Regions from separate parts of the Macrococcus bovicus genome, predicted to be linked through region 2. Evidence: riboswitches for the same ligand, from Rfam matches in the RefSeq annotation. Region 2 holds a riboswitch; the other holds the start of a gene.

Region 1 (5,451 bases), 970 kb from region 2:
ATGAGAATATCGCGATTGAACGTCGTGTTGTGTCGCGTAACGAGGCTAAAGAGGTCTTCAAAGATGATCCTTACAAGCAGGAACTGATCGATGCGATTCCTGAGGATGAGAACGTGACACTTTATTCACAAGGCGAGTTCACTGATCTCTGCCGCGGTGTCCACGTACCGTCTACAGCTAAGATCAAGGAGTTCAAGCTGTTATCAGTTGCAGGTGCTTACTGGCGCGGTGATTCCGACAATAAGATGCTGCAGCGTATCTACGGTACTGCCTTCTTCGATAAGAAAGACCTGAAAGCGCACCTCGAGATGCTGGAGGAGCGCAAGGAACGTGACCACCGCAAAATCGGTAAAGAGCTCGATATCTTCACTACAAGCCCGTTAATCGGAGCTGGCCTGCCGCTCTGGCTGCCGAACGGTGCCACTATCCGTCGTGAATTAGAACGTTATATCGTCGACAAAGAAGTCGCGCTCGGCTATGACCACGTCTATACGCCGGTCATGGGTTCTGTTGACCTGTACAAGACATCTGGTCACTGGGATCACTATCAGGAAGATATGTTCCCGGTCATGGAGATGGACAATGAAGCGTTCGTTCTTCGTCCGATGAACTGTCCGCACCATATGATGATCTATAAAAACAAGCCGCATAGCTACCGTGAGCTGCCGATCCGTATTGCGGAGCTCGGGACTATGCACCGTTACGAAGCAAGCGGTGCGGTATCAGGTTTACAGCGTGTCCGTGGTATGACTTTAAATGATGCGCATATCTTCGTGCGTCCGGATCAGATCAAAGACGAGTTCAAGCGAGTAGTACAGCTTGTCATCGATGTCTACGAAGATTTCAACTTCAAGGACTACAGCTTCCGTCTTTCTTACCGTGACCCGGAAGATACAGAGAAATACTTCCAGGACGATGAGATGTGGGAAAAAGCACAGGCGATGCTGAAAGAAGCGGTAGATGAGATGGGTCTCAACTATGAGGAGGCACCAGGGGAAGCTGCGTTCTACGGCCCTAAACTGGACGTTCAGGTCAAGACTGCACTAGGTAAGGAAGAAACATTATCCACTGTTCAGCTGGACTTCCTGCTGCCTCAGAAATTCGATCTGACTTTTATCGGCAGTGACGGTCAGGAACATCGTCCTGTGGTCATCCACCGCGGTGTCATCTCGACGATGGAGCGTTTTGTTGCCTTCCTGACAGAAGAATACAAAGGGGCTTATCCGACATGGCTTGCGCCGAACCAGCTTGAGATCATTCCGGTCTCTAACGAAGTGCATTATGACTATGCGCGTGCGCTTTATGATGAACTGAAGTCGCAAGGTGTCCGCTGTCATATCGATGACCGTGAGGAGAAAATGGGCTACAAGATCCGTGAGGCACAGATGCATAAGGTGCCTTATCAGATTGTTGTCGGTGATAAAGAAGTCGAGAACAATGAAGTCAATGTCCGTCAGTACGGCAGCAAGGATTCAGAGACAATGGAACGCGATGAGTTCATCTGGAAGATCGTGGATGAAATCCGTCTCAAAAAATAGTCTTGCAGAATCCGCTTTAGTGCGTTATAGTATAAAGAAATAAAATATTCCTCAAGAAGAGGTAGAGGTCGCGATGAAGAAGAGTAGTCTTGCTGATACGGTATCACGTAGCTGACGCAAGATGAAAGGCAACATCGCCGAAGTGGCAGACGTCTGATAACCGTCTGCTGCTGGGCTGATATAGAATATATATCAGACTGTCACATTTGTGATGCGCTACTGTTCCAATAGATAAGGTGCGCATCTTTAGATGTGCACCTTTTGTTGTGATAAGAATGGAGTGTCAAAATGAGTAATAACAATGAAGTACAAAGGTTGCTGAAACCGCGTCATATTTCGATGATCGCGATTGGTGGCTGTATCGGTACAGGTCTGTTCATGACCTCGGGCGGGGCCATCCGTGACGCCGGGCCGGGGGGTGCATTGCTCGGTTTCCTGATCATCGGTATCATGGTGTTCTTCCTGATGACGAGTCTTGGGGAGATGGCGACCTATTTACCGATCTCAGGTTCGTTCTCGACTTATGCGACGCGTTTTGTCGATCCGTCGCTCGGCTTTGCGCTGGGCTGGAACTACTGGTTTAACTGGGTCATTACTGTCGCAGCAGACGTCAGTATCGCCGCCAGTGTCATCAAGTACTGGGCGATATTTGATTTTCTGCCGGGCTGGGGCTGGAGTCTTGTCTTCCTGGCGCTGATATTCCTGCTCAATACACTCAGCGTCAAAGTATACGGTGAAAGTGAGTACTGGTTTGCGCTTGTCAAAGTCATCACTGTCATTCTCTTCCTGGTCATCGGCGTGCTGACCATCCTGGGTATTTTAGGCGGAGAATATATCGGCCTGAAAAATTTCACGACAGGTGAAGCACCGTTTCTCGGCGGCGGTCTGACAGGTTCATTCCTGACCATCCTCGGCGTATTCTTGGTAGCAGGCTTCAGCTTCCAGGGCACGGAACTTGTCGGCGTGACAGCGGGAGAATCAGAGGAGCCGGAGAAAACCATTCCTAGAGCGATTAAACAGGTTTTCTGGCGTATACTGATTTTCTACATTCTTTCCATATTTGTCATCGGGCTGATCATTCCTTATACCAACCCGAACCTGATGGGCGGGGACAGCATCTCCAAGTCACCGTTTACCCTGGTCTTTGAAAATGCCGGTCTTGCGTTTGCAGCTTCATTTATGAATGCGGTCATTCTGACTTCCATTCTATCTGCAGGGAACTCTGGCATGTATGCCTCAACCCGCATGCTCTATGCGATGGGGAAAGACGGTCTTGCTTCACGTAAATTCTCTGAAACAAACAAAAAAGGGGTGCCGATCCCAAGTCTGCTGGCGACTTTCGTTGTCGTGGTCATCATCTTCCTCGTGGAGCGCGTGGCAAGCGGTGCCTATGAGTACATCGTTGCGGCCAGTGGTTTAACCGGCTTTATCGCCTGGCTGGGTATTGCGATCAGTCATTACCGTTTCAGACGTGCATTCTACCGTCAGAATAAAGACTTATCTGTGCTGAAATATAAAGCGATGTGGTTCCCGTTCGGTCCGATTTTCGCCTTTATCCTCTGTCTCTTTGTCATCATCGGCCAGGATACAGACCTGATTTTACGTGGTAAGTTTGAATGGAACGGTTTCCTGATTACTTATATGGGTATTCCGATTTTCCTCGCGTTCTATATTTACCACAAAGTGAAATATAAAACGAAAAAAATTCCGCTTGAACAAGTGGATTTATCACAGGCTCATGATATGAGTGAATATGAAAAAATAGATGTTGACACGGTCAGATAATCCTGTTATTATTAAGTCTGTTGAATACGAAACGGACAAGTAGAAGCCTCCCGCTTCTCACCCGCAGAACGCCAAGAGCAGTGACCGGGTATATACATGGATACCATGTCTATTTTAGCGGGCGCTTTGCGCCCGCTTTTTTGTTCGTCTAGTAAATTTAATTTGGAGGTGTCAATCATAGCTAAAGATCAAACGCAAATCAATGACAAAATTCGTGCGAGAGAAGTACGACTCATCGGACATGATGGTGCTCAGTTAGGTGTGAAATCTAAGTTTGAAGCCATTGAAATCGCTGAACGTGTGAATCTGGACGTCGTTCTTGTTGCGCCTAACGCGAAACCACCTGTTGCCAAAATTATGGACTATGGTAAATTCAAGTTCGAGCAGCAGAAGAAGGATAAAGAAGCACGTAAGAAGCAGAAAGTTGTTGTCGTCAAAGAAATCAGGTTGAGTCCTACGATTGAAGAACATGACTTCAATACGAAGCTGAAAAATGCGCGTAAGTTCCTTGAAAAAGAGGACAAAGTCAAAGTATCAATCCGTTTCCGTGGACGCGCAATCACGCATAAAGAATTCGGTCAGCGAGTGCTTGAGAAATTTGCTGATGAGTGTAAAGATATCGCCACAGTAGAACAAAAGCCTAAGATGGATGGTCGCTCAATGTTCTTAATGCTTGCGCCAATCGTCGACAAAAAACAAAACTAGGAGGATAACGAAATGCCTAAAATGAAAACTCACCGCGGAGCAGCGAAACGTGTAAAAAGAACAGGTTCAGGTAAATTAAAACGTTCAAGAGCTTACACTTCTCACTTATTCGCTAACAAATCAACTAAACAAAAACGCGGTCTTCGTAAAGCGTCATTAGTCTCTAAAGGCGACCAAAAACGTGTTGCTCAAATGTTAACTTACGTCAAATAATAAAATCAGGATCTATTTAAGGAGGAATTATCATGCCACGAGTTAAAGGTGGAACGGTGACACGCGCTCGCCGTAAAAGAACCATTAAATTAGCAAAAGGTTACTTCGGTTCAAAAAGCACATTATACAGAGTAGCTAAACAACAAGTAATGAAATCAGGAAACTACGCATACCGTGACCGTCGTCAGAAAAAACGTGACTTCCGTCAATTATGGATCGCACGTATCAACGCGGCTGCACGTATGCACGATATCAGCTACAGCCGTCTGATGAACGGACTTAAATTAGCAGGTATCGACATCAACCGTAAAATGTTATCAGAAGTTGCCATCTCTGACGACAAAGCATTCGGTGAATTAGTTGAAGCAGCTAAAAAAGCATTAAACAAATAATATCTTTGCACCTATACGCCATGTATAGGTGTTTTTTTGTGGAGACAATGAAGTTTTGTCCTGTCCGATAAAAAATAAAATTTGTGAATTTAGTCACAATTAATCCTTTTATTCAAATAGTCTTTGAGTTAAAATGAAGGTGTGATCAGGAGGGGGGATTTCGTGCGAGGAATTATTTATATTGCACATGGTTCTAAGATGCCGGAAAAAAATGAGAAGTTCAGACAGTTTGTCGCTAAAGTCATCGCTGAACGACCTGAAACTGTCCAGCGCATCGCTTTTCTCGAGAAGGACGACGAGAACGTACCGCTTGTCGCCGGCGAGATGCTTGCGCTAGGCGTGACGGAATTTCTTGTCATGCCGATGCTGCTGTTCCCGGCCATGCATGCCCAGGAGGATATTCCTATGCAGCTGGCATCAGTGCTGAAAGGCAGAGCGACCTATCATATCGCTGAGTGTTTCGGCGATGAGGAAAGTGTCTGGCGGGTTGCTCTGAAGCGGCTTCAGTCGGCAGAAGGTCTGGTCATGGTCACCGCTCACGGCAGCAGGCGCTTCAGTAAACCGGACGTCATGCTGAAGGCGGTCGTAGCCCGTATGCAGGAGGAGACGAAGCAGCCGATTACTGCTGCCATGCTCTACGGCGCGCTCAGTTTCGAGGAACAGCTCAAGCGGCTTGACGCTGAGAGGATTACCATCATGCCCTATTTTCTGTTCGACGGTCATCTCGTCCGCAAGATCAAACGGCTGAGTCAGCCGTTCATAGCGGCAGGCAGGACCATTCAATTCACGGAGACGCTCGACCTGGATGAGTCAATGGT
Region 2 (5,451 bases):
CCTGCTGATTTCTTTGAAGAAAATAACGTCAGTTCGTCAAAGGGGATGCCTTTCCGTTCGACCACTTCCATCATTTTTGTACCTACTAAACCTGTAGCACCCACGATTGCTAATTTCATTTTTACTCCTCCTCTTTTTATAGCTCAAAAGCTGAACATAGCTGCTCGACTGCTTGTCTACCGTTCTGCTGATCGACCACGTATGAGATACTGATTTCTGATGTTGTGACCTGATAGAACGGAATGCGGTTATCAAGAAGTGTCATGAACACTTTACTTGCCACCCCTGACATATCTCTCATACCGGAACCGATAACTGATACTTTGACATAGTCTTCCTGAATAATAAAATTCAGCGATGGATATTCAGACTGCAGTATCGTGAAGATCTTATTGATCTGATTAGTATCCGTATCTTTCATAGTGAAGGAAATCTGCAGACCTTCCATGTTGACGATCTGCGAAATCATATCGATATTGACTTCTTCCTGTTCCAGCAGTTCAAATAATTTTTTCAGCAGTGCTGAGTCATTCATCGGATAGCTGACTGTCACATAGTCCATATCCTTATCAAGCGCGACGCCCGTGACCGCTTTTTTCTCCAGTATTTCTTCCTGTGCCATAATCCAAGTCCCCTTCTCGTCTGATAATGTCTGTCCCAAATAAATCGGTATCTGATAATTTTTAGCGATCTCTACGCTTCGTGTCTCAAGAACTCCTGCACCTAATGCACTCATCTCCATCATTTCTTCGTAGCTGACATAATCAAGACGTTTCGCCGGATAGATTCGCGGGTCTGTCCCGTAAACACCGGCCACGTCTGTGTATATTTCACATGAAACATTGAGGGCTGATGCAATGGCGACAGCCGTTGTATCGCTGCCCCCGCGGCCCAGAGTCGTGATTTCACCCAGCTCATTCATCCCCTGGAATCCAGCCACGACAACGACGTCGCAAGTTTCAAATGCCTGTTCAAACTTCTGTTCATCAATATTGAGGATTTTACTTTTCAGATGATGCCCTTTCGTTCTGATACCTGCCTGAAAGCCAGTCATCGCCCGCGTCGCCACTCCTTGTTCTTTCAGGATGATCGACAGATACGAAATAGTCTGCTGTTCACCTGTCGTCAAGAGGAGTGCCAGATCCTGTTCATTCGGCTTTGCTGTCAACAGTTCTACATTGCTGAGCAGTTCATCTGTTGTCTTGCCCATCGCAGACACTACGACGACAAGCTGCTCACCTTGTGCCGTTCTGTCTTTCAGATAGCGGCTGATATTTCTGAGCTTGGTGAAATCCGCTACCGAAGTTCCACCAAATTTGATTACACTACGTTTTATCACACTATATCCTCCCATGGCATCTAAAAACAAAAAAACAAGTTCATCACTGGAATGAACTTGTTTAATCTATTTACAAGTGATGCACTCCATTATTTTTCAAATAATGACAGACTAAGAGCTCTTAACTCAATAATCCAACATAGCCACCCCTGCAAGAATCACTACATTTCGGCATCTCACCCTTTCAGCAAAGTATTTGCAGCTTCCAGACTTTACTTACTGATGATCAATGCGCCTCATCTCTATCTATTTAATTGTTGTTATTTATTATACATAAACAATATCAGAATGTACAGAATATTTATAATCTTAAAATCTCAGCGCAATTTTTTAACTGAATATGTAAAAAATATGTAGATATCTTTAAAAAGTTAAATATAATAATGATAGAACAAATAAACAAAGGGGAAAAAAGATGAAATCATTTAAAGTATTGATCACTATTTTATTGCTGCTGCTCTTGATTCCTGCACCTCAATCATACGCATTATCCAAGAAAATGGCTGTCTCCTACGTTTCCACCATTGACGGTGATACAGTCAGAGTGAAAAACAGTCGCACCAGCTTTACACTGCGCCTCCTTCTGATTGATGCACCAGAAATCGCTACCTCTTCAAAAGCGGGCCAGCCGTACAGTAAAGAAGCGAAAGCATACCTTACAAAATACCTGCAAGGCAAAAAACTGACCATCGCTTATGACAATGCAATCAAGAAAGACAAATATGGCCGTCACCTTGTCTATTTATATGCTGACAATGTACTCGTTAACAACGCCATGGTTAAAAACGGCTATGCTCGGGTCGGTTACATCATGAGTCAGAAGTATTATCTGAACACACTGAAAAAAAGTGAGAGCTATGCTAAAGCACAGAAATTACGCATTTGGTCTAAAGCAGGTTACGTGAACACAAAAGGGGAAGGATTCGTGACTCCTACATCAACCGCTAAGCCAGCCACCTCTAAGGCCGGTTATCCGACTTCAAAATACAGAAACGGTGCGCCAAAATATTTAAAAAACTGTACAGAAGTCAAGAAGTATTATCCATATGGTATTACAGTTCACCATATCTCATATTTAACAAAACATGATCGTGATAATGATAAGCTAGGCTGTGAAGCAACAGGTATCAAGTACGAAAGCTGGATGAAATATAATTAGATAAAAGCCAGGTTCTGTGAAGAACCTGGCTTTTATCTACCGAAAAACTTAAGCTGTCCTGTCCTGCAAGACCTTAAATATCCCTTGATAGTGGTCATCCAGAAAATCAGTCCATTTATACCATTCGCCATCATAATAGAGGCTCAATGTATCATGGAATAAGCCTTTTGAGAGTTCAACTTTCTCAATCAGATCGATTGGAATTGTCTGGCTGAAGCTATCGGCCGCAGTTAGTCCATAGGCATTGAACTCTAATAGGCGTCGCTCCTCATCTAATAAAAGAATGCCGGGACGCTTAATATGTCTAAACTGAAACTTTTTAATGGAACATTTGGATTGCATAGATATCACTCCTTTTTACCATAATAAACCAAAAAGAGAGTGGTTGGAAACGTTATCTGAAAATTCTTGATAATCAAAACTGATTTTGTGTTACTATAAGCAAAAGTCTAAAAGGAGGACTGCTATGCATAAAGAAGCCATTCACACTGCTTTCCCACCTACCATCCCTATTATGGCAGGATTCCTGTTTCTCGGTATCACTTACGGCATCTACATGCACGAACTCGGTCACCCCGCTTATTTTGCACCGTTGATGGCGGCAATCATGCTGGCAGGGTCGATGGAGTTCGTTGCTGGCGTCTTATTATTAGGGACTTTTAATCCCTTGGCTGCTATTATCATGACCCTCATGATCAATGGACGTCATCTTTTCTATGGTATTGCTATGCTGGACCGCTTCAAAGGAACCGGCAAATTAAAGCCTTACTTGATCTACGGCATGTGCGATGAATCATTTGTTGTCAATCAGACCATCCATATCCCGGAGGGGCAGAATAAAAATCTGGTCATGTTCTATGTGACTCTGTTCATTCATAGTTACTGGGTCGTCGGCTCACTTCTCGGCAGTTTAATCGGTTCTTTCATCATAATTGATTTGACCGGTCTGGAGTTTGTTCTTGCGGCGCTATTCCTGGTCATCTTCCTGGATGAGTTTCTAAAAGGGAAGCGTGCCCCAGCGACTATCGGGATGATGATTTCTATTATCTGTCTCATGGTGTTCGGCAAAGATTACTTTCTTATCCCCAGCTTTATAGTCATGATCGTCATCTTTTTCGTCTTCCAGCGTTACTTCATCAGGCTGGGTGATACATCATGACCCTGACACAACAGCTGATGCTGATCGCACTGATTACGTGTACGACATTATTGACTCGCTTTCTGCCTTTCATCATCTTCAGATCAGATAGACCGATACCACCGATGATTCAGTATTTCGGCAGCATTCTGCCGCCTGCTCTATTCGGTTTACTCGTTATATATGCACTCCGGGACATCAAATGGTCATCCTTTGCGAACAGTCTGCCTGCAATAGCTGCCATTATCGCCATTGTGCTGATTCATTTATGGAAACGAAATATGCTGGTGTCTATTGCCGTCGGTACTCTCACCTATATGATCTTGATCAGAATATAACAAGCCCGTTCCTTCAGGAACGGGCTTGTCTGTTACCAGCTTGACTTCTTGACACCCGGAATCTGTCCTTGATGGGCCAGTTCACGGAATGCGATACGAGAGAGTTTGAATTTCCGGTAGACACCTCTCGGTCTCCCCGTTAATTCACAGCGTCTAGTCAGACGAGTCGGGGAGGAATCGCGTGGTAACTTTGCTAGTGCTACGTAGTCTCCGTCGCGCTTCAGCTGTTCACGTTTTTCTCTGTACTGCTCGACTAATGCCTGTCTTTGCTTCTCTTTTGCTATCTTGGATTTTTTAGCCATAGTTCCTCCTTTTATAAATCGTAATTATTACGTTTTATAAATATATCATAGTTCTATGACTTACGCAAATCCCTCATTATGGCGGCATGCTTATCATCAATGTTAAATGCCTGTCGCCGACAAAAACCTTCTGTTTAACTTATCCTTTCACCCTCGCCACTCGATTTTTATCTTTTTTCCCATCTGTAAACGAAATAAAAGATGATAGAAAGTACAGTACAGATCAAACCGGAGCCAATCCGTACGTCACTCGGAATCAAAATCGACAGCACTAAGTAAACCAGTGCGATTACTATCAAGACAATTGATAGTAACAAATGAACCTTCATTCTGTTATGTGTGCCCCTTCCCCTGCAAAATTCTTTTTCATTGTTATTATAAGGTTTTATGCCATGATTGCCTAACAACTGGCTGTTGACATGTTAGAATGAAAGCATTCAAGGAGGGGATCTAATGACAAAAACAGTCACAATCATCGGCGCAGGATTAAGCGGATTAGTCGCTGCGACAGAATTACTGAAAACAGGCCATCATGTCGTCATGCTGGACCAGGAACCGGCGCAAGCGATAGGCGGTCAGGCATTCTGGTCATTCGGCGGCTTGTTCTTAGTCAATTCAAGTCTGCAGCGCAAATTTAAAGTGCATGATTCATACGACCTTGCTTTAAACGACTGGCTGGGCACTGCTCGCTTTGACCGCCTGGAAGATGAGGATGTCTGGGCGAAGAAATGGGCGGAGGCCTATATTCGTTTCGCCGCATTTGAAAAAGAAAGTTATCTGAAGTCGATGGGTATAAAATTCGCGCCTGTTCTCGGCTGGGCTGAACGCGGCGGATCGAGTGCAGCAGGCCACGGCAATTCAGTACCTCGTTTTCATATCACGTGGGGTACCGGCCCCGGGCTGATTGAGCCTTTCGTCGACTACTGTCTCTCTCATCCATCATTCCAGTTCCTGCCGCGCCATCAGGTCACTGCTATCGAGATCACTGACAATACGATCAGACGGATTGAAGGCAACATTCTGGAGCAGAGTGATGTTGAACGCGGTGCACCATCATCCCGTACAATCATCGATACTTTCAGTATGCCTGTCGAAACTTTAATCATCACAACGGGCGGAGTGGGTGCCAATCACGAACTGATCAAACAGAACTGGCCGAAGCGACTTGGCAAAGC

Evidence for each region. Region 2 has a riboswitch for lysine ahead of QSV55_RS01910 (aspartate kinase). Riboswitches for the same ligand answer to the same signal wherever they lie in the genome.
Region 1: linked by a shared signal. The riboswitch ahead of QSV55_RS07635 (amino acid permease) and the one ahead of QSV55_RS01910 (aspartate kinase) in region 2 are both predicted to bind lysine.

The regions. Positions count from the first base shown of each region.
Region 1 is NZ_CP128470.1:1,388,823-1,394,273, reverse strand. Features, by position in the region: gene thrS (threonine--tRNA ligase) at 1-1,538, shown strand, start outside; lysine riboswitch at 1,593-1,765, shown strand; gene QSV55_RS07635 (amino acid permease) at 1,827-3,323, shown strand; ribosomal protein L20 leader region at 3,355-3,473, shown strand; gene infC (translation initiation factor IF-3) at 3,492-4,028, shown strand; gene rpmI (50S ribosomal protein L35) at 4,041-4,241, shown strand; gene rplT (50S ribosomal protein L20) at 4,274-4,633, shown strand; gene QSV55_RS07615 (sirohydrochlorin chelatase) at 4,796-5,451, shown strand, end outside.
Region 2 is NZ_CP128470.1:280,489-285,939, reverse strand. Features, by position in the region: gene QSV55_RS01915 (aspartate-semialdehyde dehydrogenase) at 1-119, opposite strand, end outside; gene QSV55_RS01910 (aspartate kinase) at 137-1,339, opposite strand; lysine riboswitch at 1,411-1,587, opposite strand; gene QSV55_RS01905 (thermonuclease family protein) at 1,755-2,498, shown strand; gene QSV55_RS01900 (hypothetical protein) at 2,547-2,840, opposite strand; gene QSV55_RS01895 (AzlC family ABC transporter permease) at 2,965-3,657, shown strand; gene QSV55_RS01890 (branched-chain amino acid transporter permease) at 3,654-3,974, shown strand; gene rpsN (30S ribosomal protein S14) at 4,007-4,276, opposite strand; gene QSV55_RS01880 (FAD-binding dehydrogenase) at 4,730-5,451, shown strand, end outside.